Regions from separate parts of the Ningiella algicola genome, predicted to be linked through region 1. Evidence: predicted binding sites of a transcription regulator. Region 1 holds the regulator's gene; each other region holds the start of a gene.

Region 1 (8,153 bases):
ATGGCTTTCTGAAAACGAAATAGATGACTAGCTTTAAGACCTTCTTAAAGCAAAAACAGGGTTGCGCTGCCCAAGAAAGCAAATATTCCAACTACGTCGGTTATAGTGGTGAGAATAACGCTGCCTGCAAGCGCCGGATCGATTTTCAGCTTTTTCATAATGATTGGCAAGGTTGCGCCTGCTAACCCTGCTGCAATCATATTCATCATCATGGCAAACGCAATGACGCCGCCCAGCATATAATCTTGTTTCCAGATGGCAATAACGCCGGCGATAAGGATTGCCCATATCATGCCGTTGAAAAATCCGATAGCAAGTTCTTTTCGCACCAGCCATAGGGAATTGCTGGCTGTTACGTGACCAAGCGCCATGCCGCGGATAACCAAAGTAAGGGTCTGATTGCCTGCGACTCCGCCCATGCTCGGTACGATGGTGTTCAATATTGCAAGAACGGCCAACTGACTTAAGGTAGATTCAAACATGTCGCTAACTGCTGCGGCGAGCAGGGCAGTGATTAAGTTCACACCCAACCAGACGCTTCGCCTTCGAGTACTTTGCCCTACAGGTGCGAAGGTATCCTCTTCATCATCAAGCCCCGCCATACTCATCATAGAGTGCTCAGCGTCTTCACGAATAATATCCACCACATCATCAATAGTGATTCGACCCACAAGCTTATTGTCGGCATCTACCACTGGCGCAGAGAGCCAGTTGTAACGTTCAAACATACTTGCGACTTCATTGTCGGGCATATCATCATGAATAGCCTTTGGCTCGTCGTCCATGATCTGAGCAACAGAAACATCTGAATTTGACGTTAGCAAACTGGAAAGTGATACGGTGCCAATGAGCACATCTTGGCGGTTGACGACATACAGTGTATCGGTGTTTTCAGGAAGTTCGGTTTTCAGGCGCAAGTACCGAAGCACTACATCAATATCGACATCAGGCCGCAAGGTCACCGTATCGGTGTTCATAATGAAACCGGCAGTCTCCTCACCATACGACAGTGCCTTTTCTGCTCGGTGTCTGTCTTGCGTATCCATTGATTTTAAGATGCTTTGCAGTACATCATCGGGTAGCGTACTTAGCGTTTCGGCTAAGTCATCGGTATCCATTTCCTCAAGTGCATCAACCACATTTGAGGGCACCATTTTGGCAATAATACCGTTACGGACGTCTTCAGAAAGCTCTTCAAGTACATCACCATGAAAATCTGCGTCGAGTAAACGCCATAGCTCGTCGCGGGTTTTCGTGGGTGAAGATTCTAGCAGTAAGGCAACATCTGAAGCAGGTAAATCAAGCAGCATTCGCCTGACGCGGACATAAGCGCCAGCGCCAAAGGAACGGTTGATTGACTCTAAACGCAGTTGCGTTGTAGATAATTCTGCTGTTTCAGACATGAGCTCTCCGCAGATGTGGACCTATTTTCCCAAGTTGGGGCGTATTATTCTTGCTCGTCGAATTTATTTTGTATAAGTGCGCAAATCGCTCGCATCGCCTCATGCGCATCACAACCGCTACATGTCACATTAACGGTTTTTCCCTGCCCGCTCTCAAGCATCATCAGCGCAAGGACACTGTCTGCAGGCGCGCTATTGTCTCCTTGGGTGAGTTCAATACTGGCTTTAAACTGATTGGCTAACTGAACCAATTTAGTTGCCGCTCTGGCATGCAGCCCAAGTTTGTTGACGATGGTTATTGAACGCGACAACGTTTGTGAACCTTCATTTGCACCATCACTCATCTTAAAGCGTCACTCTTTTATTATTGCTCAGAGCTTTCTTTGGCATCATTTTTTTGTTCTGTTGGTTTATGTAGTTTTAGTTCTCGATGTTTCACTTGTACATCACCATGTGTGGCCTTGAAGGTTTCAGATAGTGATTGCGCAACAAATACACTTCGATGCTGGCCACCTGTGCACCCTATAGCAATGGTAACATAACTTCGGTTGTTTCTTTCAAGATGAGGCAGCCAAGTCGTTATTAGGTTTTGTACTTGCCATATGAACTTCATCACCAGCGGTTGACCTGCTAAAAAAACCTCTACAGGGCTGTCGAGCCCGGTTAAAGGGCGTAGGTCAGGGTCCCAGTGGGGATTTGGTAAAAAGCGCACATCAAACACATAGTCAGCATCTTTGGGTAAACCATATTTAAAACCAAAGGACTCAAACAAGATAACTAAATCAGTGCTTTTTTTGCCCAGAACACGTTCTCGAATCAATTCTGCTAAATCATGTACAGAGAGTTGATCGGTATTGATGGTTAAGTCAGCTTTTTCTGCCACGGGGATCAGTATTTCGCGTTCGGCGTTGATAGCATCGGTAAGCGAATTAGACAATTTAAATAAAGGGTGTAGCCTGCGCGTTTCGCTGTATCGTTTTATTAATACGTCATCACTTGCGTCTAAAAATATGATCGTAATATCCCAAAATTCGGGCAGATATGCCAAAATCTCGGATATTTCCTGCTCTGCTTTTGGCATGTTCCTCACGTCTATGCTCACAGCAACCAATTCGTGTTCGTCAGCTAGGGCATGAGTTAAGGTAGGCAGCAGATTTACGGGAATATTGTCAACACAGTAGTAGCTTAAGTCTTCCAGTGCACGAAGCGCAATGGATTTGCCCGAGCCGGAACGACCGCTAATAATTAAAAGCTTCACAACTTACTCCTATGGGCACGCACAAACAGCGTATGAAACAGAGTTTAGAAAGCTTTAAGCTTAATGACCCAACGTGAACTAGGCAAGCGCACTGACGATTTCTTTTTTATCCTCTGCCTTTCTGATGGCTTTGACGATATCTTTGTCGCTGAGTTTTCTGGCAATGCCTGATAGGGCTTTAAGGTGTGTATCGGCTTCTTCGCTTGGTACCAATATCGCGAAGAAAATATCAACAGGTTTGTTGTCAATTGCGTCAAACTCTATGGGTTCGTCGCTGGTGACAATAATCGCCATAATCTGGTTGATGCCATCGATGCGACCATGCGGAATAGCAATGCCGTTGCCGATGCCAGTGCTCCCCATTTTTTCCCTGCTAAGCAAACTGCTCAATACTTCACTTTGGTTTAATCTGGGATTCTGTTTGACAGCAATTTCACTGATGACTTCAAAGATACGTTTTTTGCTATGACAGTCGACCGAACACTGTGTTCGGTCGAGTGAGATAATGTCGCTGATTATCATAGGTAGGAAGGCTCAATGTCGTCTTAATTTCTCTTTGTGCTTAATTACTTGCCGGTCAAGCTTATCAATAAGAGAATCGATGGCCGCGTACATATCGGTGTGTTCAGAATTTGCGAATACCTCTCCGCCATTGAGATGCACAGTGGCTTCTGCTTTTTGATTCAGTTTTTCAACATTCAAAATAACGTGCACGTTGTTGATATGATCGAAGTGTCGCTCTAGCTTTTCAAATTTTGTATCCACGTAAGTTCGCAATGAATCGGTAATTTCCACGTGATGACCGGTAAGATTAATTTGCATATGCTAGGTCCTCTTTTTGCTGTCTATATAAGACTCTTTCTTTGGTTGGATGGGGGAATGTTTAACGATTCCCGATATTTTGCAATGGTTCGCCGAGCAACCTGAATGCCTTGTTCAGCGAGCATTTGTGCAATTTTACTATCACTTAATGGCTTGCTTGTTGGCTCTACCGCAACCAGCTTCTTAATTAAGGCTCTAATTGCAGTAGAAGAACAATTTTCGCCTGATTCGGTTGCCACATGTGAAGAAAAGAAATACTTTAATTCAAATATACCGCGAGGCGTATGCATATATTTTTGCGTGGTTACGCGGGAAATAGTTGATTCATGCATATCCACCATTTCGGCTACGTCATTAAGCACCATAGGCACCATTTTCTCAGGGCCTTTTTCAAAAAACTCTCGCTGCCGTGACACAATACAATGAGAGACTTTGAGTAAAGTCTCGTTGCGGCTCTCTAAGCTTTTGATAAACCATTTTGCTTCTTGTAAATGTGACTTAATAAACTGAGAATCGTTCGGGTTTTTTGTTGTTTTTCCTAAGCTCGCATAGGTTTCGTTTACTGAAAGTGCAGGCAATGCATCGTTATTTAATTCGACCGTCCAAACACCGTTCTTTTTGTATACATTCACGTCAGGAATGACATATTCAGGCTCCTTCGCGGAGATTGCACTGCCTGGGCGAGGATTGAGCGTTTTTAGTAAGCGCATCACCTCTCGAAGGTCGTCCTCTTTGAGCTTCGTTTTTCGCATTAGCGTGCGATAGTCTTTACTCGCTAGCAAATCGGAGTATTCATTGATAATCGCTTTCGCTTCGTCTAACCAAGGCGTGTCTTTATCGAATTGCGCTAGCTGGACGCTGAGACACTCTTGCACAGAGCGAGCTCCTGCGCCTAGGGGATCAAACATTTGCACACGTTTGAGTACACATTCGACTTCGTCAAGCTCAACTTCTTCGTTGTCAATGCTTTCTAAAATATCTTCACTGCTGGTGGTCAGATATCCCGACTCATCAATCGAGTCAATAATTGCGATGGCAATAGAGCGGTCGATTTCTGAAAAGTGCGTGAGTTCCACTTGCCACATGAGGTGATCTTGAATGCTATCCGACGTTTCCCCTTGAAACACATAATCATCATCAGGATTAGTGCCCACCATTTTAATGGGCGCAGAGCTTGAGCCCAAATATTCCTCCCAAGAGCTATCAAGGGGTAGGTCATCCGGCAGATCACCTTTTTCAAGCGCGTCGTGGCTATCCATATTGTCACTGCCAGAGAGTACTTCTGTTTCGGCGCTAGAGGCAGAGTTTGCGTCTTGTTCTGAATTTGACTCTGACGCCTTTTCTTTTTTGGATTCGTCGCCTCGTGAATCATCACCATCTGAGAACTCTTGCTCAGTCATCTCAAGAAGGGGGTTTGATTCTAAAGCCTCTTGGATTTCCTGTTGTAAATCTAAAGTAGATAGCTGCAAGAGTTTTATCGCCTGCTGAAGCTGCGGCGTCATGGTGAGCTGCTGACTAAACTTTAGTTGTAACGAGGGTTTCATCTACTTCCTTTCGTTAATTCGCACTAACGTACAAGCGTATACACATTCACGTATACGTCTAGCACCGAGTTAAAGAGCAAACTGTTCGCCTAAATATACGTCTCTTACGGTTTGGTTCGCTAGTATCTCATCAGGCTTGCCCGATGCGATTAATTCGCCGTGACTGACGATATAAGCTAACTCGCAAACGTCTAAGGTTTCTTTCACGTTGTGGTCTGTGATTAAGACGCCAATACCACGCTCTTTAAGCTGATATATGATCTTCTTTATATCATTAACAGAGATTGGGTCAACACCTGCAAAAGGTTCATCAAGCAATATAAATTTGGGGTTTGCCGCTAGAGCCCGCGCTATCTCGACTCTGCGACGCTCTCCACCAGATAAACTCATGCCCAAATTATTTCTTATGTGATTGATACTGAAGTCATCTAGCAGTTCATCTGCATGCTGCTCCTGTTGGCCTTTGTTCAACTCTTTTCGTGTTTGCAATATGGCCATAAGATTTTCATACACGGTGAGTTTTCTGAAAATCGATGCTTCCTGAGGGAGATAACCTATGCCGTGACGAGCACGCTCATGCATTGGCAGTAAGGTAATATCGAGTTGGTCAATTTGAATCAAGCCAGCGTCCAGCGGAACAAGCCCAACGATCATATAAAAGGTGGTCGTTTTGCCCGCACCGTTTGGTCCTAACAGACCCACAATTTGACCAGTTGACACTTGTATACTGACATCGCGTACAACCTGCCGAGACTTATATGATTTTGCCAAGTGTTGCGCGCTTAAGGTGCTACTCACAGGGGATTCTCATCTTCATTGGTTTTCTTTTCTTTATCGCCATTTTTCTTTTTATCGTCGTCAGCTGTGCTGTCTTCGTTAGACTCAAGTTCTTCAGTTGAAAAGGCACCTGGGCTAATGACTGTTCTCACGGCCTCTTGGCTATTTTCGTCACTTGACGCCAGAATTTGTTCTTTAGTCATATCAAATACGATTAAGTCGCCGGTCACGCTAACCTCATTTTGCATTATCAGCGCGTCGCCATCCAGAGAAAGGCTTTTTGCAGCTACTTTGTAAATGATCTCATTAGCGCTTGCATTAACCCAGCTACCATCGTCTTTTCTTTGTCGATAGCTTGCTGGCTTGCCACTTGCAATAATGATTTCCTGACCACTACCTTGTGATGCGTCAACTTCAACTTTGTCGGCGGTAAGTTCTAAACTACCCTGGCGAATCACAACATTTTCGATAAATATTGACGTCTTATTTTTACCATCAATACTTTGGTCTCTTGAGTCAACAGTAACGGGTAGTGAGAAGTCAGTACTGATTGTTGATAACTCTTCTACTTGCTCTTGAGACTGCACTTGAGGTTGTGCGTTAGACTCTTCCGTTTGCGCGTAAGCTGCAGCGGTAACGCCCATCAGACAAGTGATACCTGCAAAGCATGCTAGAAAAAAGCTATTGGCGCGGGAAAAATTGTGTTCGAACATGTTCTTTGAGCTCATATTGTTGGTTGGCTAAATCGCCTTGTATTCCGACACTCGTGACGTGGTAATCGACGCCACTGATATTTACAACTTGGTCGGAACTCAATGTTTTGGATTGTAAATCAATTTCGATGAATTCGGTGGTAATTTGTTGGACATACTCATCAGTTCGTAAATTCACAATTTTCACATCTTTTTCTAATTGAATGCGATTATTGTCATATAAAGTCCCTTCAGCTGCGGTAACCTGCCATGGTTCACCGTTATCCAGATAGAGTGTATACACTGGGTTATCAAATACGGCGAAGCCCAATTCTTCATAGTGCTCCATTTTATCGGCAGCGACTTGGTGGGCAAGATTGCCCTGCTCATCATAAAGTTTACTGTTGAGATTAACTGCTTGATAGTTTGGCACCAATGGAGAGCCTGCGTCATCGTCGGGGGCTTCAGAGGATTCCTCAAATAGAATAGGGAGATAGAGTAACAATACACCCGTAAAGATGATTGCAATACTATAGCCAATACGGTTCAAAGACTGGCTCCGTGGATACTGTCTAACGCGCCTTTAGCTTGAAGCACGATGTCACAAAACTCGCGAACCGCTCCTTTACCGCCCGCAAGTTGAGTAACATAGTCAGCTTGGTTTTTAACGAAAGGATGAGCGTCTTGCACCGCGACTTTGATACCGCTAAGTGCAAACATGCCGATATCGGGCATGTCATCTCCAATGCTGGCAACATGATTTGCGCTCAAACCGTTTTGCTCCATCAGGGCCGCCAGGGCGTCTTGCTTGTTTTCTTCACCTTGAATAATGTACTTTGTGTTCAGTGCGGTCATGCGTTGCTCAACAATATTTGATTGTCGACCTGTGATCACTGCTACATCTACGCCCAGCTTAACTAATGCTTTTACCCCATACCCGTCTTTGGTGTTGAAGGTTTTTAGTTCTTCTTGGTTGTTACCCATGTAGAGCATTCCATCTGACAAAACACCATCTACATCCAAAACAAGCAATTTGAGCTGTTTGCATGCGTCGAATATTGAGTGTGAAACTTGACCGTATAACGTGTCGACTTGAGACATCTACACGACCCCGGCTTTGAGCAACATATGCATATTGATAGCTCCGACAATCGTTTGCTGGCTGTCAACGACAATAATGGCGGTAATGCGTTTTTCTTGCATAAGGTTAAGGGCATCAATGGCCAAGTCGTCAGGGTGCAATGAGACACCCCCTTTCGTCATTACTTCTCTTATCATGGTTTGGTGAATATCCACTTGTTGGTCGAATGCTCTGCGCAGGTCGCCATCGGTAAAAATGCCTAAGAGCTGTTTTTTATTTGCGATTGCAGTAATCCCCAGCCCTTTTGACGACATTTCCAATAAGGCCTTGCTAAGACTAACGGTGTCATCTACATAGGGTACTTCGCTTCCTGTCACCATGATATCACTTACTCTGAGCACCAGTCGCCTTCCAAGTGCACCACCTGGATGAGAAAATGCAAAATCTTCGGCGGTAAAGCCTTTCGCCTCAAGCAAAGCCAGCGCGAGCGCATCGCCCAAGACCAAAGTGGCCGTGGTACTGGTGGTTGGGGCAAGGCCCAGTGAGCAAGCTTCTTTTTCAATGTTTAATAACAAT
Region 2 (8,153 bases), 2.2 Mb from region 1:
CAACGCCATTTGGGTCTTCAAAACCGGTTGCAGGATCTACTAAGGGACCACGATATACGCCGCCACGCTGTCCAGATGGGCCGCCGACAACGTTGCGATAGAAGAATCCACCCGTAACCATGCGCTCAGCGTAGTTGCCAAAGAGATAGGCTTCTACCGATTCGTTTATTTCGTACTCTGAATTAATAAACAGCTTTATATCGTCTTCAACATCGGGCTGGCCCCAATATTGAGGTACTTCACTGGTGTAGCTGTTGATAAGCTCGAAATCCGCAACGGGCGTATAGCCATTTTCAATTTGAAACGCCACATCGTCTCGCACCACTGATCGTATCGTGCCATCAACTTCACGTATTTCTGCTGTGATGTTCACAAAGCCTTCGTTACCAAGCGCGAACCCCGCGTTTGCAGAGACGACATAATTATCGCCATCACCTTCATATGTGGAACCATAGCGTGCCTGAAACTCTAGCCCTTCGGCATTATCCCGCAAAATAAAGTTAAGCACGCCAGCAATCGCATCTGAACCGTATTGAGAAGAAGCGCCATCTCGCAACACTTCAACTTGTTTTAATGCCATAGACGGAATAGCAGAAATATCTACGCCTTGTGCACCGTCTGAAATACCTCCGCCGAGAAACGAAATGATTGAACCACGGTGTCGACGTTTACCGTTGACCAAAACCAGCACGTTATCAGGCGATAAGCCACGCAGGTTAGCAGGTCGAACTATGGTCGCAGCATCACTTATCGGTTGGGTATTTATATCGAATGAGGGAACCGAGGTTCTTAGCATATCTTGAACGTCTGCAGAGGCGTTTTGGCGAAACTCTTCACCACTTATGACATCAACCGGAACGGGTGAGTCAGCGGCTGAACGGTTGGTCATACGCGTACCCGTAACAATAATGTTCTCTGGTGTCTCTTGGTCTTCAGCACCATCCTCTTCTTGAGCATTAACGTAAATGGGTGACATTGATGCGAGTGCTAAAGCACAAGCAGCATAAATCGCACTTTTTTTCGTGGTTATGGTGTTTTCATTGAGCATGTGTTTCACGGCCTTCTCCCTTATGACGAGAAATGTGGTAAATATTATTTTTGGCGAGTCGTGTTTAATATTCAAAACTAGTGCCAAGTAGAAAGACCAATAGTATCAATGGTTTAGAGTTCTATGTAATTCTAAGTATATGTTTTTGCACCGGTTTTGTGCGACACACTTCAGCACATCGCACCAATAATGACAATCAAGATAGACAGCGCTTGATTTAGGCTACAGATATCAGCTAATCACTAGGTATTTCTCAGAGTATCAAGCGCTCTAGGTAGAGCATTTACGTATTTTTGTACATCCTCAATTTTCCCCATGCTCACTCGCGACCAACTAAGGTAATCCCTGTAAACGCCCCGTATCATAACGTTCTGCGCTTTCATTTCTGCTCTAAACTTGTCTGCATTAACATCGCCAAGATTCACAAAAACAAAGCTTGTCGTTGAGGGCAGCGCAGAGAGGCCGTTGGCTTTGACTGCGCTCATTACCATTTCTCTGCCTTGTTCTATCTTCTCTTTGGAGAATGTTAGGAAAGCATTATCATCAAAGGATGCAATAGCTGCTGCAAGTCCGGCTTGGTTCATTGCGTATCCGCCCATACCAAATTTGCTAATTTTTTCAATGTTGTCGGCGCTCGATAATAAATAGCCTACTCGCATGCCTGCCAGCCCATATATTTTTGAGAAGGTGCGCCCTACCGCAATATTGTGGCCTTTATTGATCAAGTGAATCATTGAGTGCTTTTCTGGCATATCGGTTAATTCGTTGTATGCCTCGTCGACTAAAACCAAGCATTTCTTTGAAGCTTTTATGCAAAACTTTTCTAACTGAACAGGATCAAGAGCACGTCCCGTTGGATTATTGGGATTTGTGACTTGAACCATTGAAACTTCATCAGTAATGGCTTCATAAAATGCGTCCAAGTCGATAGCTAAGTCGTTTGTTTTGGGCAGGCGCAAAATATCTGCTTTTCCCTGATTGTGGGGTGCTAGTGCAGTGGTATCCCAAAATAAATCTGGTCCTAGTATTTTGCCTGTTTGAGACGCATAAAGAGCCGCAGAAGTTAGTACGCCGCTTGAACCAGAGCTAAGGGTAACGTTCTCTGGTTTCAATGAGTAGCGTTCAGCAATCATGTCAATAAGCCTTAGACCTGTTTCATAGGCATAATAGGCACCCCCTTGTTGGCTTGCTTTCATAATAGCGCTAAGTGCAGCCTTGCTTGGACCATACGGGTTTTCGTTGGCATCTAGCTTCGCAATGCCAGGCATTGGACCGTAATGCAGTGCAGAAGAATGTGCTTCTTGTCTAGCCATAGCAGGTATAGCAAGCGACGCCAAACTGACTGCAGCTGAACCAGCAAGCGCTGTTTTTATAAAATCACGTCGATCAAACTGAGTGTTAGACATTGTAGTTCTCCATTTCTATCAGAATAGGCCAGGCCAAGTAAGCTTTGTCATATGGTTTTTAAATACATCATAAGCGATACGCTTAGCAGATATATTCCAAACAGTCTTTTCAATAATCTTTCTTCAATGAGGTGTGCCAATTTGGCCCCGAGCGGCGCAGTAACTAAGCTCCCTATGCTGATGGCGAGCAGCCCTGGCAAATTGACATATCCAAATGTGCCAAAAGGTAAGCCAACGCTATTATGACCCATCAATAAAAATCCAATTGCGCCGGGCACTCCGATAATAAAACCGACACCTGCTGCGGTTGCCACGGCTTGATGAACGCTTCGGTTGCAAGTCACCATTGTGATGACGGTGATGGTTCCACCGCCTATTCCCAGCAACGCTGAGAATCCACCCAAAAAGGAAGCGAGTGAAACTTTTAGTGGGCCTGAGGGCATGCTCCAATCGGGAGAACTAAACGAAAAGAGTTTGGGGCATAAAAAAAACAACGCAAATCCCAAAACACCCACGGAGAAAATGAGAATTAATGTAGTGCTGTTAACTATGGATGCAATGAAAAGTCCTATTGTCACGCCTATAATTAACCACAAGGCCCAAGACTTCAGCACATTAAAATCCACCGCACCTTTTTTATTATGAGCCTGCACCGAACGCGCGCTTGATATAACGATAGATGCTAAAGAGGTACCTATTGCCACTTTCATTAATTGATCAGTGTCACTCGTATAAAACGGTAACACTGCCAATAGGGCGGGGACGACGACAAAACCGCCACCAATCCCAAACAGTCCCGCCATTAACCCCGCTACAGCGCCAGCGCAGCATAGGGTAATGACAAAAAGCACAATATCGATATCCATCGAGTCCCAGACATGTGTTTAGGCATCTAGCCTTCAAAAGTGAGTGTGTAAATTCAGCATGTGTGGTTAAAGAATGAGCAATAACTGTGCCCGCTGTTTAAAGTAATTGAACGATGTAAACAGGCGTTGCCAAATCTTGGGTAGGTAACTGTTTTTAGTTTAATCTACTTTGCTATTTGAGTTTTTTTGAGAGCGTAATTTAATAATGAAAACAATAGGATAAGAATCTCGCATACTTATTTTCTAAAGTTTAAGTTAAATTGCGACGGCTGGATTGTTAATGTGCTCAAGACTACGTACTTTTTTTGCTTAGCTGCAACTTGCACTACTTTGGTGGTTTGTCCCTTAGATTTTGCGCCTTTGTGATGCAGAATGTTTTTACGAATGACTTCATACAGAAAAGATCGACAGGCCTTAGCCTTTTTGATAAGTAATCTTCCCGCCTACTATTGTCATTTGATTTTCGCTTGACAGAATTTTCTCTTCTGAAGCATGTAACCAGTCAGTATCCATAATCGTAAAATCTGCCAATTTCCCCACTTCGATTGAGCCGCGGATGTTTTCTTGAAATGCGCCATAAGCGGGCCATATAGTAAACATCTTTAAGGCATCCTCGCGGCTGACTGCGCTTTCAGGATGCCAGCCTCGCCCACTTGTTCCGTCGAGGCGCTTGCGCGCAACTGCGGCGTAAAACTCAATGCGTGGATCGCCTAATTCAACGGGAGCGTCAGAACCCCCAAGTATTATTGAACCTTGCTCGATCAGCTTTTGCCATGGGTAAGCATGCTCCAAACGTTTTAAACCGAGCCTAGCAAGCGCAAAGTTTAGGTCGCCAATTCCGTGGCTTGGCTGCATTGAGGGGATAACACCCAATGTAATCATTTTCTGTTGGTCTTCAGGAGTAATAATTTGCACATGCTCAAGACGCCAGCGCGGGTCCTTAACTGCTCGCTCTTCGTATGAGACATCATTGAAGGCTGCTTCATACCAGTTGAGTAAAGAGCGGACCGCTCTATCGCCAATCACATGTGTTTGGATTTGGATGCCTTCTCGCAAAGCTTGTCGCAATATAGGGTCTAGATCGTTTTTGCTGGTTCGATTCATAAAGCCCCGATGGTTTGCATCGGCGTAGTTTTGAAGTAAAGCTGCACCACGTGATCCAAGTGTCCCGTCTATGTAGACTTTTATGCCTCGCACTTCGAACATATGATCGTCGCTTACGTAGCTGCCATGCGCAAACATCTTTTCTGACTCTTGCACATTTGCGGCGGCATAAATTCTTGTCGACATATTGCCCTGGGCTTGAATTTCTTTCATCAGCTCAATATTGACAAAAGGCATCCCCGCATCTTGCGTTGCGGTCCAGCCTTGTTTGGCGTTTATTGCCATTCCCTGTATTAGGCTATGTTTTTTATATTCTCGCGTCTTTGGAGGTATGAGCTTACGAAAGATTTCCATTGCGGTGGCAAGAACGTAGCCAGTGGCTTCACCCTTTTCGTCGCGTTCGAACTTGCCGCCTTCGGGGTCTGGCGTATTCTTGTCAATACCAGCCAGTGCAAGGGCTTTCGAATTCACCAAGGCAGAAACGCCGTCTGCGCGTGGCATAAAAAGGGGCTTATCGGCTGTGAAATGATCAACGTCCCACTTATTCAAGAAGCGCTGTTCGTCAGTCCATTCCCGCTCAATCCAGCCACGACCTTGCACCCAGTGACCAACGGGAACCTGTTGTGCGAAATCTTCGATTGCAGCTACCGTATCTTTTAAAGAGCTATATGAAAACAAGCTTAGGGTCTTTGGACGTTCACCCACACCTTCAACATGTTGGTGACTATCGCTAAAGCCCGGATAAACATAATTGCCAGCCATATCCATCAGCTCTGTGTCTTTGCAGACTGAAGATAAAAGCGCCGTATTGGAGCCTACAAAGACAATTTTATTACCTAAAACGGCCACCGCTTCTGCTTTGGGCATTCGCTCGTCAACGGTGTATACGGTGGTGTTGTAAATCGCAAAGTCCGCTTTTTGACAGCTTTGGCTTGATGCGATATTTTTATTTTCAGCACTTGTTGGGCTGCTGATAAACAAGCACAAGACAAGTAAAAAGTGAACGCGATTATACACTTTAGAGTTCTCTACCATTGATACACTTTTATTTATTTGTAGCATAAACGCTGAGTAATTTCTTTAGACAATAGCACTAGTTTTTCTGTACGCCACTCCAAACAACCTATCCATTAAACATTCTTACGAAAAGCAGTAATAAGCTTATTCCATCGAACATCTGGTTTAACTATGACCTTATGTTTTACCACTCTCAAACGTTGCCTTGATCTGATTCGCAAAGGCTATGAATTTTTCCTTAATTGTGTGTTTAAGCTTAATATTTGAACCACCCATAAGCATAAACCCTTTTATTGTAATGGTAGGCGCATTTCTGCCGCCCATTGATGGTGCTTTATTGCTAATTCCGCCCATTAAGCAAAAGGCTTTGCATACTACATTTACATTTTCAGGTACGTAAATAGTGTCACCGCCCATAATAGCGACGGAGTATATGGTCGTGTTAGGCGATGAAAATTGTGCATCGCTAAAATCTAGCGTTGCGCCACCCATAATGCTCACGCTAGTGATTTTTTTAGGCACTACCCAAGAGCCTCTTAGATCTGAACCTCCCATAACATTCACCAGTATGTCGCTTTCTTCGGCAGATTCTTCAGCATATTGTGGTGCAAATTGTTTTTCTTTTGACTCGCTGATGAAGTCATCCGGAAGGGCTTCTAAATCCTCAACTTCAGCTTTCATTGCCACGGTAGATTCGGATTCTATGACGACGTCGAGCCTGCGCTCAAACGCGTCTGCAGAGATGTATCCACGGCTGTAATTATGTACAAGTACGTCAATGACTTCTTCTTTGACTTGCTCGATAGGGCGGTCTTCTAATTTTACTGGCATGGGGTTTCCTTTCGCATTCGTCAGCGTTGTTAAATTTGCAAATTCAGCCATTTCCAGATCTTGGCATATGCTTAATAAGCACGCTATATGCCAAATAAAAAGCGTTTTAATATCAGTGTCTTAGTTGACTAAATGCAGTCATGATTTTACTAGCAAACCAAATAGTAGCAAATCTGACCATTTTTTACCGACAAGCGCGCCTTATTCAGGTTTATTGATATTCTATCTCATACGCGACGGCTCTATAGGTATCCGTGCCGCGCTTATCTCCACCCACAATGAGAGGGAGGCCTTGCTCATTTTTACCGGCGCCATATAGCAATAAGCTCTGTTTGGGCATCTCTACAATGGGATAACTTACCGTCGTTTGCGTATTCAACTCTCTTATAAACCAGCGATACTCATCGTGTTCTTTACTGCGCCCCAATCCTACCAATAAACTGTTGTTATCTGGCGAATACAGGGCAGAGATATACATATTGGTTTGCTGTGTATCGAATAAGCCTAATTCGTGTACGACGTTCCGGCCAACTTCGTTTTGCGTGATTTTGTATAAGTAGCCACCGGAGGTGACAAAGTATAATTCACCGTTCTCCATAAGGGTTTGCGAAACAATCCCATGATTGCCAAATCCATCGCCATTCCAGTAATGGTTCAGCGGATGAAAATCCGCAACGCCTAAAGACTCGTCGATTTCAACGAGTACAGCATTGATTTCTCCATCCTGTAATTTTTCTATACGCGGAACAAATATACTGCCACTTGCATCGACCAGAAAGTCACGAGAGTAATGTCCTGGCACAGAACCTACGGGTATGTTGGTACTTCGCTGGGTTTGTGTATTGTATTGATACAGTACATGTCCCCAGTGTCCAAGCGTATATACAAATTGTCCATGTGTATGGACAGTCGCCAGAGATGCATCTGAGTTGAGCACTAAATCCCAATTGGTTGATTGGGGTAACTTGCGCCACAGACGGCCACCATAGAGTGACTGCTTCTCGCGAGTCTCCGTCTTATAGTCCATGCTCACAAAATACAAATAGCCATCCTCTGCCATCGCCATATTGCCTTGGATCCTATCTTGAATAATATCGTCATCAAGATTGCCTTCACTGGCAAGTTGAGTAATGACATCTGAACGAGGAATGGTCAGGGCAGAGTCAGGAATGTATTTCAGCAAAGAGGCACTGTTATTATCTTGCTGATAAGACGAAACCGCAAAAAATAAGTTGCCGTCGACGTCTGCTGTGGCTGCCCCCCATATCATTTCACCTGTTTCATCTATGACAAGCGGGAGCTGTTTCAATAATGGCGGTTTAAAATAACTTACCGGTACTTCTGGGGGCCTTTCGTTACTCACTTGTTCGCTATTTGCATCAACGTTATCAAAGACCTCATGCTTTGAGTCCTTACATCCTATTAAGCTGGTGAGAATTAATATTAAAGCAAACGGCAAAGCTACTTTTATCTTAGTGCATTTCAATGTAAACATGCTCTAATCAGTTTGCTTAACAAAGCGCATGTCTCGCCACGCATGATTTTCGCGTTCGCTGACCGTGAACGGATGCATTGTAAATCCTTTGATGTTACGTAAAACATCGGCATCAAAATGCAAGAAGGCATCTGATGCGGCGTTTTGATTATCCCACACCACTTTGAAGCTTCGCTCTTGGAAAGGTTCAAGCGTTCCTCTAAGTGTTGTCATTCGAGAAGAGATGAAACGTACACCTTGGTCGGATTTTTTGATACTTACCGCTCCAAACCATGCATCATTATATTCACCAATGATGTCGTCTAACGACAGCGTCATCTCAAGCAGAGGTTCAGGTTCGCGTGCGCGCGCTAAGTAAGCCTCTTCTCTCTCTTTCTGATAGGATT
Region 3 (8,153 bases), 2.2 Mb from region 1:
GGCAATATCGAATTTAACTGGGACGGTACTGACCAAAACGGCAATCCATTGCCACCTGGCAATTATGCAGTTCAGGTGCAAGGAAACGTATTTGGAGAAGCTCAAGCGCTTCCTACCGCCATCAATAGACACGTTGACAGCGTTAGCTTAACCAACGCGGGTCAAGGTGTAGTGCTTAATTTAGACGGTGACGTTAGCATCAAGCTAGACGACGTCATTCAAATCGGTAATTCATAGGAGAACATACATGTCTTTTAATATAGCTTTAAGCGGCGTTTCTGCGTCACAAAAAGACCTAGATACCACGGCGAACAACATCGCCAACGTCAACACCGTCGGCTTTAAAGAGTCGCGTGCAGAGTTTGGTGACGTGTATGCGGCTTCATTACTTGCTTCTGGTAAAACAAAAGTAGGTGACGGTGCATTAACACAAGAAGTTTCTCAGCAGTTTTCTCAAGGTAGCTTAAGCTTTACTAACAATGCGCTAGATTTGGCTATCACCGGCAACGGATTCTTTGCAACAATTCCTGAAATTACATCACGCGACTTCTCGTTTACACGAGCAGGGCAGTTTAAGCTTGATAATAATAACTTTGTAGTTAACTCAAATGGTGACAATCTTTTGGGCTTTCCGGTCAATCCTGATGGAACCTCTGCTTCGGTAGCGTTGAGTACGACTGTGCCAGTTCGCATCCCTGACTCATCTGGTTCACCACAAAGCACATCAGAAGTTGATGTACGGTTTAACTTACCCGCCGGTGACCAAACAAAGAATCCAGCACAGTTTGACCCAAGTGACCCCTTGACCTACAACGCGGCTACGTCGGTCACAGTGTATGATTCATTGGGCGATAGCCATGTAATGACCTATTACTTCTTGAAAGACAACGATCCTGCTGCGGTAAATGAATGGTATGTCGCAGCGGCAGTCGATGACCAATTGGTTGATATCACTAATTCTGACGGCACTGACTCAGACCCCGCTACTGCAGTGAACTCTGTTGGCACGGATTCTGGTTTTGCAGTATCGGCTGCAAAATTGCAATTTAGCGAGGGTGGTGATTTTATTGGCATTGAATCTGCCGACGGAAACCCGCAGTTAGACTTAAAAATTGTGACCGAAGCGCTGGGTGGCGATATACTTTCAAATGGTTCAGATGCAACCCAACAAATTGCAATTGACTTTAACTTAGACCCCGTTGGCGCCAATCCAAATGAGCCTACTCAGTTCGCATCTGCGTTTGAAGTAACCTCACTTGAGCAAAATGGTTTACCCGTTGGGCGACTAACCGGCATTGACATTGGCCCTGACGGCCTAGTCAGAGCAACCTTTTCAAACGGTACCTCAGAACCCATTGTGCGTGTGGCGCTAGTTCGCTTTGCAAATGAACAGGGCTTAACGCAGCAATCGGGTACTCAGTGGAAAGAGAGTATATTGTCGGGCGAAGCACTTGCCGGTGAAGCCACCACAGGTACTTTTGGTGACATTAATTCGTCAGCGCTTGAACAAGCCAACGTAAATTTGACGACTGAACTTATCGATATGATTATTGCTCAGCGTAACTTTCAGGCAAACTCACGAGCGCTTGAAGTGAATAACCAGTTGAATCAGACTATTTTGAATATTCGATAGTCGGCAGTTAAAAACTAACTAACCCGAACTCTGGATAAGAGGCAGTGCAGGAATATAAAAAGTGCTGAGATTTCAGATTGTTAGACTCAGTAGTCCTAATGGCGTGGAGGACAAGGCATAAAAGTGACGTAATAGTGATTCTATTGCTCACTTTTATAACGCAGTAATCCGCGCCATTAGGGCTGCTGAGCGCTGTCTCTTATCCAGAGTTCGGGTTAACTAAACACCTACCTTATATCGTAAAAACACCCAAAGCGGATAGAGAGCAACTCTCTTTTATCCGCTTTGGCATTTTCCTTGCTTACTCCCTTATAAGATTTCTATAAACGTCAAATTTGACCGTTTACATACAGCATTCGTTTTGCATGCTACATGAGTGAATTAAGGAAGTATTGATGGACAAGTTACTCTACATCGCCGCTAGCGGCGCCAATCAAGACTTACTGGCTACTGGCGTGAGAGCCAACAACCTGGCTAATGCCCAAACGAATGGCTTTAAAGCCCAGCTTGAGCAAGCGCGTGCCATGCCAGCATACGGCGAGGGTTTGCCGTCCCGTATTTTTAGTATGACTGAGAGTCCAAGCAATAATTACGATAGCGGCGCGATGATCACAACCGACCGTCCATTGGATGTTGCTATTCAAGGTGAAGGTTGGTTTAGCGTACAAACGCCAGAAGGTGGTGAAGCCTTCACGCGAAATGGTAATTTCACGATGACCGCGGAGGGTGCTCTCCAAGACGCTAAAGGCAATTTAGTACTCGGAGAAAACGGTCCGGTTTTCCTGCCTATACCCATTCAAAACGTGACCATTGCAGGTGATGGAACCATCACCACTCAGCTTCAAGGTGCGCCACAAAATGCCATTGAAGAAGTGGGGCGCTTAAAGCTTGTCAATCCAGAATTAAATGATGTTAAACGAAGAGAAGACGGCCTTTTTGAGCTTAAAAATGGCGGCTTTGCTCAGCAAGATAACACCGTGGGCGTTCGTTCCGGCATGTTGGAAGGCTCCAATGTCAATGCAGTCGATGAAATGGTGCAGATGATAAGTTTGCAGCGTCACTACGAAATGCAGGTCAAGCTTATGAGTAAGGCCGACGAATTGTCCATGCGCGGCAACATGATGATGCGCATATTTTAATTAGTGCTTAATTTTTCAAGAGGTACACACTATGCATCCAGCTCTTTGGATAAGTAAAACAGGCCTAGATGCCGCACAAACAGATGTTGCGGTTGTTTCAAATAACTTGGCAAATGCGAGCACCGTAGGATTTAAAAAAGACCGCGCAGTTTTCGAAGATTTACTGTATCAGAACATTAATCAACCTGGCGGTCGAAGCTCAGCAGATACCGAGTTACCCTCCGGTTTGATGTTGGGTGCGGGTTCCAAAGTGGTTGCCACTCAGAAAACGCATACTCAAGGTAACTTGCTAACGACTGAAAATGCCTTAGATATGTCGATTCAAGGCAGAGGATTTTTTGAGATTCAAATGCCTGATGGCAGTCTTTCGTATACGCGAAACGGTCAGTTTACCTTAAACGATCAGGGGCAAATGGTGACACCCGGAGCGGGTTTTGTGCTTCAGCCAGTGATTACCCTACCACCAGATGCGCAACAAGTCACAATATCTCAAGACGGTGAAGTGTCCGCTCAGCTGCGCGGACAAGCTGAGCCTCAGGTGTTGGGACAGATTAACATTGCCGATTTTATTAACCCGGCTGGCCTCCAGCCTCTAGGCCAAAATCTGTATGCCGAAACGGCCGTATCTGGTGCGCCTGTGCAAGGCGTTCCCGGTTTGCAAGGTTTAGGGACGCTTGCCCAAGGTACGCTTGAAACTTCCAATGTGAATGTAACAGAAGAGCTGGTTAACTTAATTGAGTCTCAGCGCTTGTACGAGATGAACTCAAAAGTGATTTCATCGGTTGACCAAATGCTTGGTCAAGTTATTCAACAGCTTTAAGAGGCTTAAGATGATTATTCGTCTCATTCCAATATTGTTAATACTGGCCAGCGTCAGTGCGTGCAAATCAACTGTGCAAGAAACGGTAAGCGCAAACGACCCATTTTATGCGCCGCCGGTCCCCGTACAAAAACGCGATGAAATTGTCCATGACGGCAGTTTGTTCACCGCATCACTCGCCAATAGCTTGTACAGCGATGTCACAGCGCGTCGCGTGGGTGATATTATTACCGTAACGCTAAGAGAAAATACCGCAGCAACCAAAAGTGCAAACACGCAAACTTCGCGCGAGTCGAATGTAGACTTGCAACCGATGTTGGGGCTTGGTGGTAATGCAATTCGTATCGGCAATGAGGCGATTCAACTGGGGGTTGATTCGAGCAATGATTTTGCGGGAGACGCGCAGGCTCGCCAGAGTAATTCTTTACAAGGCAACATTTCGGTAACCGTGTTAGACGTTTTGCCAAATAATAATTTAGTTATCCGCGGCGAAAAGTGGCTCACCTTGAATAATGGTGACGAATATATTCGTTTGACTGGCGTTGTGCGTCCGGCGGATATTTCACCTGAAAACGAAATCGAATCGACAAAAATCGCCAACGCTCGCATTCAATATAGCGGCACCGGCAGTTTTGCCCGCGCTCAAGAAAAGGGCTGGCTCACGCAGTTCTTCTCTTCCACATGGTGGCCGCTCTAATGAAAATGCTTACTTACTTATTTATCACGTGCTTAGCGCTTGTCAGCTCAGCGCCTGCATTTTCCGGCCAGCGCATCAAAGATTTAGCTAGCATACAAGGCGTAAGAGCGAACCAGTTGGTGGGTTATGGCTTAGTCGTTGGTTTACCGGGTACAGGTGAGCAGAGTCCATTTACAGAGCAGTCTTTTCGTACCATGTTGACCAACTTTGGCATCAGCTTAGACTCGAATACGCGTCCAATGATCAGAAATGTAGCTGCGGTCGCTGTGCATGCAGAACTTCCAGCATTTACAAAGCCAGGTCAACGAATTGATGTCACTGTATCGTCAATGGGTGAAGCAGAAAGTTTACACGGCGGGACCTTACTACAGACATTCTTGAAGGGTTTAGACGGTGAGGTTTACGCAGTGGCTCAAGGCTCACTTGTTGTCTCAGGTTTCGGTGTGCAAGGTAATGACGGTTCTCGCATTGTCAGCAACACACCTACCGTAGGTACCATCGCCAATGGTGCCTTAGTGGAGAGAGAGGTGCCAAGCGGTTTGATGCAAAACGACTTTTTGACACTCAATCTGCACAGTCCCGATTTTAGTACCGCTCAAGCTATGGCAGATGAAATCAACAATCGATTAGGTGCTGACCCGAGCATGGGATATGCGATTGCATCCCCCATGGATGCAGCTTCAGTCAAGGTGCAAGCCCCGCGAGATGTTGCTCAACGAGTCGGTTTTTTAGCGACTATTGAAAACTTTGAATTTGAACCGGCTGCTGCACCTGCGCGCATTGTCGTAAATAGCCGTACGGGCACAATCGTAATCGGACAAGATGTGCGTTTAATGCCCGCTGCCATTACCCACGGTGGATTAACCGTCACTATTTCAGAAGACCCTCTCGTGGCACAGCCCAATGCATTTGGTGGCGGTGAAACAGCGATTGTGCCTCAGTCTATTATTGATGTAGAGCTGGACGATAGCCGCATGTTCAAGTTCGACCCAGGCGTAACGCTTGACCAGCTAGTTCGAGCGGTAAATGAAATTGGTGCAGCGCCTGGTGACTTGATGGCGATATTAGAAGCTTTGCGGCAGGCCGGTGCCTTGCAGGGCGAACTAATCGTTATTTAGTGACAGCAAAGAAAGGGTGTAGATCGTGAATATGGATTTATCAGCAAACATGAAGTCAAAACTCGAGATGTCGCGCTCTGTGCACGACCTCCAAGGTTTGGATTCTCTTCGTGCTGCCGCTAAATCTGGTGATGATGCTGCTTTAGAAGAGGCCGCGAAACAGTTTGAAGCTATTTTTGTGCAAATGCTGCTAAAGTCGATGCGTAAAGCGCAAGAATCTCTCGCGGATAAAGACAGCCCATTTAATTCTGACCAGGTAAAGTTTTATCGGGATATGCATGATCAGCAAATTGCGACCGATTTGTCGACCAATGGAAGTATTGGTCTAGCGGATGTGATTGTTCAGCAAATGAGTGTAAACAATGGCGTGATGCCCGCGAGCGCTGTACGAAATGATGCCGAACTCTCTATTCTCAATCGCAACGCGATGTTACGCTCAATGATACAGTCACAGGCTTCTCAGCAGAGCCAAGTAAGCAATTCAGATGTCGATTCGAGTTCTTCAGTGCAGATGCCGACAAAAAAGGCGGCTTTTGATTCCCCTAAAGCGTTTGTTGAGTCTCTATACCCTCAAGCACAGGCAGCAGCAGAACGCTTAGGTATTTCACCTAAAGCGCTTATTGCTCAGGCCGCAGTCGAAACAGGTTGGGGCAAATTTATGATCCACGAGGGTGATGGCAACAATGCACACAACCTTTTCGGAATCAAAGCAGATAAGCGCTGGGACGGCAACAAAACCGCGATAGACACATTAGAGTTCGAAAATAATTTGCCGCAAAAACAACAGGCGGTATTTAGAGCCTATAATAATTTTTCTGAGTCACTGCACGATTATGTGGATTTTGTGCGCTCTAACCCGCGATATGAACAAGCCCTATCAAAAACCGATGAACCGAAAGACTATTTTCGAGAGCTTCAGCGGGCTGGTTATGCAACTGACCCCAACTACGCTGACAAAATTATGTCAGTTTACAATAGTCCGACCATGCGAGAGTTATTGCCGTGATGCAAGGGTTTAATCAAACATCCCAAGTGAGTGGAAAACCGATATGATCAGAAATGCCGATTTGTTTACCCTTTCTAAAACGGGAATAAACGCCAGCAACAGGTTACTAAACACCACAAGTAACAATATCGCAAACGTCAATAGCGAAGGCTATATACGAGAGCGAACAGAGTTCACTAGCCGCCTGAATGGCGGGGTAGATTTTGGTTTTACCGATCGGGTGTTTGACGTGTTTGCACAAAATCAATTACGCCGTGATACCTCATTGGTAGGTGAATCCCAAGCATTTTATGACCGTGTAAAGGGTCTAGATCAGGTGCTCGCTAGCGAGGCAAATAGCATAGCGGGTGCCATGACGAGTTTTTTCTCGGCCATTCAAACTGCTGCTGACGACCCCACGTCTATGCCTGCTCGAGATGCCATAATGGGGCAAGCTCAGGGAATGATGAATCGCATTACGCAACTTGGCGATTTTATGAAAGCTAAGGAAGAAGAGGCGGAACTTCAAATTCAGCAATCGGTAGATAGAGCGAATTCACTCATCCAACAAATTGGTGACTTAAACGAAGCTGTGCAGGTTGCGGTGGGGTCGTCTGTTGTCGATACGCCAACCAAACTTTTAAATCAGCGCGATCAAGCTATATTGGAGCTTTCGCGTATCGTCGAAGTAGAAATTCGTAACAGTCCAAACGGCGACCAAGGGCTGACAGTTAACTTAAAGACCGGAGAGTCTTTGGTAATGGCGGACGGAAGTTTCAACGTTTTTGCGGTTGGCGGCGAGCCTGACTTTACTAATCGTCAGTTGACCCTTAGAACGGATTTTCGGTCGCCCACCAAAGGCGATGCGACAATCAATGTACTTGAAGAAAATTTAGGTGGTGGGCTGGGCGGTTTGTTCCAATATCGTGAGCAAGTCCTAGAACCAGCCCAACGCGATTTGGGCAAGCTGACTATTGCTCTTGCAGATGCGGTGAATACGCAAAATCGGCGAGGCATGGACATCGATCAACAGATTGGTGGTGACATCTTCAACATTCCAAGTTTTAGCGCAATAAACTATCCGCAAAATAGCGACTTGTCGCTGCATGTAGCCGGACGAATATCTTCAGGCGCAGGTGATGAAGTCACTAACAATGACTTTGATATTACGATTTTGACGGCACCTTCTGGCAGTCCCGCTACCTTTGATATTGAAGTTGCCACAGTAAAAAGCGATGGACGACCACAACTTGATGCAAGCGGCGACCCGATTACTCAAGTGCAAACGGTGCGGGCAGGGCGCGGTGTATTCAACGCAACGATAGGTGGTATCCAACTAGAGTTCGCGAGCGGCGCAGCCTACAGTGTAGGAGATAAATTTTTAATTCAACCTACGCGTTTCGCAGCAGCGAACCTAAGCATGGCAACCACGCGAGCGGAAGATTGGGCATTTGCAAAACCCATTCGCGTAGACAGCGGTGGACAAAACTTAGGTGACGCAACTCTGGTCGCGACCCTCTCTACGAATACGAACGTTGACGTGGGCTTCGTTGGCTCAGGTGGCTCCGCATTTGATGGAGCAGGGGGCTTGCACACACTCGCTGCATCCCCGTCCCCACTTTTTGGCGCGCCGGTTTCGGTAAGATTTACCGCTCCTGATAGTTACGAGGTTTTAGACAATAGTGTTCCGGCAAATATCATAACGACCGTGAGCGGCGTGACGGACTTAAATGACTTACTTAGTAAAGCAAAAGGTGGAGG
Region 4 (8,153 bases), 2.1 Mb from region 1:
TCACCTCATCTGATGCATCAGATGAGAATAGGAAAAAATATGCACCTGCAGAGCCTGCCAAGAGCACGACTACAGCGATGATGATTAACATCATTTTGCTCTTTTTCTTTTCACCCGCTGGCGCTTCTAAATCTGCCTCTGCCATGTTTTTTCCTATGTTCTCAATTTGTACTTACACAAAGTAGTCAATGCCACCCAAGGCGCTACCAGCAACTCTTTGCTCAATGACGGAGCCTGTAGCATCTTCCATAGCTTGCTCTGAACTTGTTTCAGAAGCTCGACTACCAGAAGAGCCATCTCTGGCTAGTTCACCTTCATCATTCGCTTGTGAACCACCATTGCTGTCTTGCTGAACAGATGATTGTCCAAGTTCAATACCTTGTTCCTGGAGCATTTCGCGCAATTTTGGAAGCGCTTGATCTAAGGCTTCTTTTGCCTGCATCGATTGCACGCTAAAATTCACGGATGCTGCATCACCATTTAGATTAACGCGTATCTGCATTGCTCCTAGCTCAGGTGGGTCAAGTCGAATCTCTGCCGCAGGATTGCGACCATTGACCATCCATCTCACTTTTTCAGCTAGTTGCTGCTGCCCATCTGGTTTAAAGATATTTACCGCTTTATCCAAATTGTTTACTGTGGCCTGAGCAAGTTTCGTACCTTCTGTGTTCAATGAGGCAGATTCTTTTATCAAGCTGACTTCGTTTAGCGTAAACATCTGGTTTTGCTGGCTTTGTACAGACTGAGAAACAGAGTTTGCCAGTCCCAGGATATTGCTAAACTGGGCTAGCGCACTGTCAACTTTACTGGTCTGTTGCGGTGGAATTTCGACATTAGCTTGCGCAAGTGCGTCAGAAACCAGTGACTTTAAATCAATACCGGGTTCACGGCCGCTTTGCAGTTGTTCTTTGAATTCTTTTAGCCCAGATTGCATGGCAGCAACAAACTCACTGCCTTTTTGCTGCGCTCCTAAATCGGCCGCAAACTTTTCAACCCGAGACTTAATGTTTTCAATCGTATTTGTTTGTGAGCGCTCGTCCAACAATGCAAGCTGCTTGAGCATGTCTTGTTCGTTAGGCGCCTTCACGTTTATTTGAGCGTCTACTGGCATTTTTCCGCTACTTTGTGCGTTAGCAGAATTGCTCAGAGCCTCTTCATCTGTTTGTCGTGTCTGCGCAACATCAAGAACCTCATCAGAAATTGCGGTTTCGCCTCTTTGCGCAATATCATTTAATTGAACATCTTGCGCCTGTAGTGATTTACCATTGTTTAAGTCGCTTGAGGCCTTAGCTTCAGACTCACTCAGTATTTGCTGATTTTGTGCATCCAGCGTCTTTCCTATATGTTCCAAGTCTTTTGCCGCTGCCTGCTCTATTGAAGCATTCAATGCTTGTTCTGAATCGTCAGTCGGATTTGAGCTGTGCAACATGTTCTCAAGTAGTGCTTTATCCAGCGCTAGGCTTTCCTCAGAAAGCGCATTATTGTTATCTGTTTCACCTGCTTTAGTATTTTGTTCGTGAAACTGGTTTAACATTTTTGTAATGGCTGCAGTTAGTTTGTCTAGCTGCTCCTGAGCAAGCTCATCTTGGGCAAAAATATCATAAAGACTAACGCCCGCTTTCTGCGCATCCAGAATTATCTGAAGTTCGTCTTCTGTCAAACTAATGCTAATTAAGTCTTTAGCTTGCTCATCTTCGCTCACGCCTTCGGAAATTTCACTGGATTGTTCATTCAGCGCTTTTACATCAGAAACAAAGTCGACGTAGTTGAACTCTTTGTTAGCGTGTTTAGCAAGCAATTCAACGGTGTCTGAATGAATGCTAATTGGGCTAAAGCCTTGCTCATCTTCGCTCACGCCTTCGGAAATTTCATTGGATTGTTCATTCAGCGCTTTTACATCAGAAAAAAAGTCGTCTTGGTTAAGCACCTTGTTAGCTTGCTCTGCTAGAAATTCAACTTCGTCTGAGTGAGCGCTAGTTCGCTTGAAAGCTTGCTCCTCTGGGGTAGCGGGAAAATTATCAATATTGGCCTCCTCCAAAGGGGAATCTCGTTCAATCGTCTGCTCCAAAATTTGCGCATCAGACAGAACCTGTTCGCCATCTGTCTCGGCGGCAGCATTTAGGTCGGCGCTAGATGAGCTTTTTCCATTCGATGCTTCAGTTGTTGCCTCATTTAATGCAGCCTCACTTACAGGCTCATTATAAGTGGCAGTTCGCATTAAATCTTTAGAGTGATCATCTGTTGCACTTTTACTATCAACTCCCTTGTCGTTTTCTTGATTGCCGTGCTCAACAGGTTGCGTGTAGGCAATATTGTCATCACTACGAAATCGACCTGAATCCTCTTTGCTACCTTCTCTCATACTAGGACGCGCAGCGCTTGATTGCGCAAAAGCACCATTCTCTGCGTCAGCAATCGCGCGCTCGAATGCACTTCGACGGTCCTCATATCCATTTGCTGCTTGGGCGCTCTGACCGCTGTGTTCTGATACAGCAGGCTTGACCATGTCAAACGGCAAACTGCTTACGGCAGATTTTGATGATGGAGTGGCAAATTGTTGCATCATAACAATATTGTCCTAGTCTTTATAATTTATAAACCACTGTAAATATTGATCTTTTTTAATTTAACAGTGAAGCATAAAGAGGATTTTGCAATTGGCGTACCAATTTAATTACACGCGAATGTAAACCTTGGGGACAAGCGGGCTTATAACTTAACCTGAATCCTGTTTAAGAAATGGTGCAAGCGCTTGTTTCACATACTTAAATTAATTTTTACACTCAGTGCTGCTAGAATTGTGAAAGACAAGGCGCAAAAGTCACGTAATAGTTATTCTATTGCTGGCTTTTGCAACGCAGTAATTCGCAATTCTAGCGGTGCTGAGCGCCGTTTCTTAAACAGGATTCAGGTTAACTTAGACAGGCTTTGTTTTAAATGCGCTAGGCCCGACAGCTCATCGAATAGTTTTTGCTCTTGCTTAGCCTCAATAATCGATTGTTGTTGGCTGCGTTTGTCGATGAGTTTAGAAATGGCTTGTGATTTAGCTTGTTGTTCGAAGTACAAGCGTTTGCGCTGATCCACGACCAGCGTTGCTTGATTAATCATGTTTACCTGTTGCTCGCAGGCTTTATCGAGTTTACCGACGAAGCTTTGATGCTGTATAAGCGCTGTAGCACCCAGGCCTTCGCTGGCTTTTTGTTTAATCACGTTTAAGTAATCCAAACGATACTGCTCAAGTGCGGTGAGTTTTTGTTGATGCTCAAAAAGATGCTGCTTGGCTGCTTGAAAATCGCTTTGCAACTTGTCTTCTTTATCTTTTTCAATTCCCAAAACTAGCTGAAGTTGTTTTACACTCGCCATCTGTTTTATTGACTCTGACCTTGTGAGGCTGCATTTAAGCCTTTACCAAGTGTTTGCAAGGCTTCACCTCCTTGTTCAAAACTCACAATTTGTTTGGTGCTTTGTTGCAAAAAGGCATTTATGGCAGGCGCGGCGGCAATCGATAAATCGATAGTGGCATCACTGCCTTTTGCGTAAGCGCCTAAGTTAATTAGGTCTTTATTTTGCTGGTATGCGGAATACACACGTTTAATACTTCTGGCATTTTGTTCATGCTCAGCGCTGACAACTTGTGGCATTACGCGCGAAATGGACGCTTCAATATCAATTGCAGGATAGTGACCGGATTCTGCCAGTGCGCGCGACAAAACGATATGCCCATCGAGAATGGCACGGGCAGAATCTGCAATTGGGTCTTGCAAATCATCACCTTCAGTTAACACCGTATAAAATGCGGTAATAGAACCTTGATATTGACTGCCATTTCCTGCGCGCTCAACTAATGCGGGCAGTTTTGCAAACACTGAGGGCGGATAACCTTTCGTTGCTGGCGGCTCTCCTACGGCAAGGGCAATTTCACGCTGCGCCATGGCGTAGCGTGTCAAAGAATCCATTAGCAATAACACGTTTTTACCTTGGTCACGAAAGTACTCAGCCACGGTTATAGCGGTTTCGCTTCCTTTTAGGCGCATTAGCGGGGAGGTGTCTGCGGGAGCGGCAACAACTACGGCTTTTTGCCTATCTTCTTCACTAAGAATATCATCGATAAATTCTTTGACTTCTCGGCCTCTTTCGCCAATTAGCCCCACCACCACCACATCAGCATTGGTGCCGCGCGTCATCATGCCCATCAATACGCTTTTACCAACACCGCTACCAGCGAATAACCCCATGCGCTGACCTTTGCCAACCGTAAGCATTGAATTAATTGCTCTTACCCCAACATCCAACGGCTCTGACACTGGTTTACGTTGTAGAGGGTTGATTGGTGAAGGTTGCGTAGAGGCTCGCTTTTCAAACTGAATAGGCCCTTTGCCATCAATTGGCTCACCGTTACCATCGATAACGCGACCCAATAAAGCCTCTCCAACACCTAAACCAGCATCGTGAGAAATGGGCTCTACCAAGGAACCAGGCACAATCCCTCTGATGGACTCTACGGGCATTAAGAAGGTAATGTCATTGGCAAAGCCAACAACTTCAGCTTCTACTTTTCCGCTCACCGTTTTGACTCGGCACCGCCCGCCTATTGGGATTTGACAACCTACCGCTTCAAGGGTTAAACCCACACCGCGAACGAGTTTACCCGATGCAACAGGCGTTGACTCAGATACAGAGCGTCTAATTGACTGCAGGTGCTCAACTAGCGCGAGGGTCATCGCTCAATCCTTGCTCTTGCAACATTTGATCAAATATCGCCTCGCAGCGTTTTGCTATCGACATATCTACTGCATTATTTTGGCTAAGTACTTTGCAACCGCCCCGCCCTTGTTCTTCACATGGCACTAAACGCCAATTATTTTTTTCGTTTGCCTCGTCGCTAGCAAGACGTTCATTAATAAGCAATACATCTTCTGGGTGCAGCATGATTTGATACTGCGCCTCCTGAATCGGAAGTGCCGTAATACTTTCACTGATGATTTGCATAAGACTGTCGCTAGACTGACTAAGCTCTACCTTCAAGACTGCGCTTGCCAGCGCTTTTGTCAACATCACAAGCTCTTGTTTAACTTCATCATTCACTTGCTTTAGAGGCTGTTGTAGCTGGGCAACGATTGATGCTAACGCGTCAATTTGAACTTTTGCGGCTTCATCTGCCTGCGCTTTACCGGCTTCAAATCCTTCGCTTTGCCCTTGTTCAAAGCCCTCTTTTTTGCCAAGCTCAAGGCCTTCTTCTTGACCTTTTTCAAATCCTTCTTGCTTGCCGCTTTCGAAACCTTCCTCAAACGCAGCGCTTCGAATTGCTTCGATATCTTCGGCAGTCAGGGGTTTAATTTCTTCCTCTACCTCTGGCGCTTCGTATTTCCACTGCGTAAAAGGCTTATTAAACGCCGTTGTGCGCTTTAACGCTTTAGCACCTTTACTCTGTGCGCTTTCAACAGGCGGCAAATCCCAAAGTTTAGCATCAGCTGTTGTGCTGTTTTGCTCACTCATGCTTATACAAACTCTTCGCTACCGCCGCCACCTAGGACGACTTCACCGGCGTCGGCTAAGCGACGTGCTATTGAGAGGATCTCTTTCTGTGCAGTTTCAACTTCGCTTAACCGCACCGGCCCCATTGCTTCCATGTCATCAAGCAGCATTTCCGCAGCACGTTTTGACATGTTGCCCGTAATTTTTTCTTTCAGCTCGTCGTCTGCGCCTTTAATCGCTTTCATAAGTGACTCTTGCTGCACTTCACGCAGAATTGCTTGAATACCTCTATCGTCAACGTCAATCAGATTGTCGAATACAAACATCAAGTCCTGAATTTGCTGAGACATTTCTTCATCTTGCTCACGGATGGCATCCATTAACTGAGCTTCGATGTTGGTATCGAGGTAGTTCATGATATTAGCGGCAGATTTCAATCCGCCCATCTTCGCAGCTTGCGCACCCGCTTGACCCGCAAACTGTTTCTCCATAATTTCGTTAAGTTCTTGCAGCGCCGCCGGTTGTACTTCTTCGAGGTTGGCAACACGCATTAATAAGTCTAAACGAACTTTTTCTGGGAATTGCGCCATAATTTCTGCAGACTGCTCAGGCTCTAAATACGACATAACGATGGTTTGAATCTGAGGGTGTTCATTGCGAATAATGTTTGCCACTTGCTTCGAATCCATCCACTTGAGCGACTCGAGGCCTTTTGCGCCTGCACCGGCAAGAATTTGGTCAAGTAAATGCGCTGCCTTATCTTCGCCTAAGGCCGTAGTCAGCGTGCGGCGAACAAAGTCTTCGCTCTTAAATCCAATGGTTGAGTAGTTTTGAATTTCTTCAATAAAGTGCTTATGCACTGCATTGATTTTTGACTGCGTCATATCATCCATCGCGGCCATCGCGGCGCCAAGAGCTTGAACCTGCTTGGGCTGCATAAACTTTAATATCTGCGCGGCGTCGTCTTCAGACAAACTCAATAACAAGATAGACGCTTTTTCAATGCCATCAAGCTTGCCAATATCATAGCTTGGCGCTTCTTCTTGTGTTTGTAGTGCTGTATTTTCTGCCATGATTCTCTCTAATTCGGTGTTTCTATTCGTCTTCTAATAACCAGCCGCGTACGACCTGCGCGGATAATTCGGGTTCATTGGCAACTAGGGCACGCACGACCTTAAGCACATCTTCATCTTTGTTTAAGTTCGGTAGCGTGAGCGAACCGTCTGCTGCAAAACCTACTTTGGCTTCATCAAATTCATCGCTCAACATGTCCATAGTTTCGTCACCAAGGTCAAGTTCGATATCGTCGTCACTCACTACTGCGCTCATATCCGCTTCTGGGAAGATGAGGCGCTTAAGCATCGGTCTGACAACGGCCATTATTAGCACAATGATAACAATCGCGCCCATAACGAGCTTTAAGATGGGCATGAAGAAGTCTTCTTGCCAAAATGCTTCCTCTTTTACCTCACCCATATCAATGCGATTAAATGGGATACTGACCACTTCAAGTGAATCACCGCGAGTGACGTCAAACCCAATGCCACCTTGCAGCAAACGTCGAATGTTTAACAACTCTTGCTGAGACATTGGCGTTGATACTGTCTGTCCGTCGGCTCCGGTAGAAGCAATATGATCAACGGCAACAGATACGCTTAACCGTCTGATTACGCCCGTTTGCTGTTTAGTGTGGCTAATGGTGGTATCTAATTCGTAGTTGCGTGTTTCTTCTTTTGTTCGGTTACCAGGAACGGTCTGGTCACCACCATTGCCGCCCATAGCGTCTTCTGGAATATTGGAATCAAGCGGTGGCTGATTGGTGAGCGCGCCTGGAATACCAGCAATAATTGCGCCCACTGTATTTTGTTCAGAAATCATTTCACTGCGCACAGCGGGTAAATCTGGGTTGTAGCGACGTTGAGTTTGTTCAACGGCAGTAAAATCCATGCTGACATCTGCCTGAGCAGTATAGTTACCCAGGCCAAGCACAGGAATCAAAATAGAATCAATTTTCTGTAAGTACTCTTCTTCGCGCTTTTTCTCAAGCTCGTATTCTTTGCGGGCACGTGAACTCATCGAATCTTGTGAGCCAGAATTAAGCAGTCGCCCGTTGCTGTCAGTTACCGTCACGCGGCTAGGCTCCATGCCTTGCACTGCAGATGCAACAATATCCACAATCGAGTCAACTTCTTCACCCGATAACACTGAACCACGAAGCGCGGTTACCACCACTGTCGCGCTGGCTTGCTTTTCTTTACGGGCAAATACGTTTTCTTTTGGAAGCGCCAATAACACTCGCGCTTTGCTTACGGCATTAATGTCTTCGATGGTGCGCGCAATCATCTGTTCGCGTGCGTGTTTTAGACGTTCTAGCTCAACGCGTTGACTAACACCAAACCCCATGTCTTGCATAATGATATCGGCACCACCAGACTCTTGTGTGGAAATGCCTTCTCGCACCATACCTAAGCGCACATCTTTAAACTGGCTGTCGACCACATAAATGGTTGTACCTTCAATTTTGTATTGCACTTGCTGCTGATCAAGATAGTCAAGGGTTTCTATCATCTCTTGCGCTGGCATTTGTGCCAGGGGTCGATAGGTTGGCTCTTTTGACCATAAAAAAATGAATATTGCGATAGCAACACAAATGACCAAGGTCACAATCATCGTCATTT

Evidence for each region. The regulator sigma-54, encoded in region 1, starts transcription at its own class of promoters, with help from an activator protein. The targets are predictions, from matches to a motif close to GTTGGCACGNNNNTNGNNT.
Region 2: the regulator sigma-54 is predicted to act here: its motif matches at 6,349-6,367, upstream of PN836_RS07630 (DUF1707 and DUF2154 domain-containing protein).
Region 3: the regulator sigma-54 is predicted to act here: its motif matches at 1,918-1,936, upstream of flgF (flagellar basal-body rod protein FlgF).
Region 4: the regulator sigma-54 is predicted to act here: its motif matches at 2,652-2,670, upstream of PN836_RS06000 (flagellar hook-length control protein FliK).

The regions. Positions count from the first base shown of each region.
Region 1 is NZ_CP171821.2:3,945,503-3,953,655, forward strand. It holds gene arcB (aerobic respiration two-component sensor histidine kinase ArcB) at 1-31, shown strand, start outside; gene mgtE (magnesium transporter) at 45-1,403, opposite strand; gene PN836_RS17125 (HPr family phosphocarrier protein) at 1,448-1,747, opposite strand; gene rapZ (RNase adapter RapZ) at 1,768-2,661, opposite strand; gene ptsN (PTS IIA-like nitrogen regulatory protein PtsN) at 2,740-3,183, opposite strand; gene hpf (ribosome hibernation promoting factor) at 3,196-3,483, opposite strand; gene PN836_RS17145 (RNA polymerase factor sigma-54) at 3,507-5,027, opposite strand; gene lptB (LPS export ABC transporter ATP-binding protein) at 5,097-5,825, opposite strand; gene lptA (lipopolysaccharide transport periplasmic protein LptA) at 5,822-6,517, opposite strand; gene lptC (LPS export ABC transporter periplasmic protein LptC) at 6,486-7,046, opposite strand; gene kdsC (3-deoxy-manno-octulosonate-8-phosphatase KdsC) at 7,043-7,597, opposite strand; gene PN836_RS17170 (KpsF/GutQ family sugar-phosphate isomerase) at 7,598-8,153, opposite strand, start outside.
Region 2 is NZ_CP171821.2:1,737,180-1,745,332, reverse strand. It holds gene PN836_RS07650 (TonB-dependent receptor plug domain-containing protein) at 1-1,048, opposite strand, end outside; gene PN836_RS07645 (aminotransferase class I/II-fold pyridoxal phosphate-dependent enzyme) at 1,291-2,454, opposite strand; gene PN836_RS07640 (sulfite exporter TauE/SafE family protein) at 2,502-3,320, opposite strand; gene PN836_RS07635 (amidohydrolase) at 3,735-5,459, opposite strand; gene PN836_RS07630 (DUF1707 and DUF2154 domain-containing protein) at 5,619-6,272, opposite strand; gene PN836_RS07625 (hypothetical protein) at 6,484-7,767, opposite strand; gene PN836_RS07620 (serine hydrolase) at 7,771-8,153, opposite strand, start outside.
Region 3 is NZ_CP171821.2:1,370,704-1,378,856, reverse strand. It holds gene flgD (flagellar hook assembly protein FlgD) at 1-237, shown strand, start outside; gene flgE (flagellar hook protein FlgE) at 248-1,633, shown strand; gene flgF (flagellar basal-body rod protein FlgF) at 2,029-2,772, shown strand; gene flgG (flagellar basal-body rod protein FlgG) at 2,804-3,592, shown strand; gene flgH (flagellar basal body L-ring protein FlgH) at 3,603-4,289, shown strand; gene PN836_RS06140 (flagellar basal body P-ring protein FlgI) at 4,295-5,407, shown strand; gene flgJ (flagellar assembly peptidoglycan hydrolase FlgJ) at 5,439-6,413, shown strand; gene flgK (flagellar hook-associated protein FlgK) at 6,457-8,153, shown strand, end outside.
Region 4 is NZ_CP171821.2:1,336,850-1,345,002, forward strand. It holds gene fliL (flagellar basal body-associated protein FliL) at 1-145, opposite strand, end outside; gene PN836_RS06000 (flagellar hook-length control protein FliK) at 173-2,566, opposite strand; gene fliJ (flagellar export protein FliJ) at 2,908-3,363, opposite strand; gene fliI (flagellar protein export ATPase FliI) at 3,369-4,721, opposite strand; gene fliH (flagellar assembly protein FliH) at 4,702-5,496, opposite strand; gene fliG (flagellar motor switch protein FliG) at 5,499-6,548, opposite strand; gene fliF (flagellar basal-body MS-ring/collar protein FliF) at 6,571-8,153, opposite strand, start outside.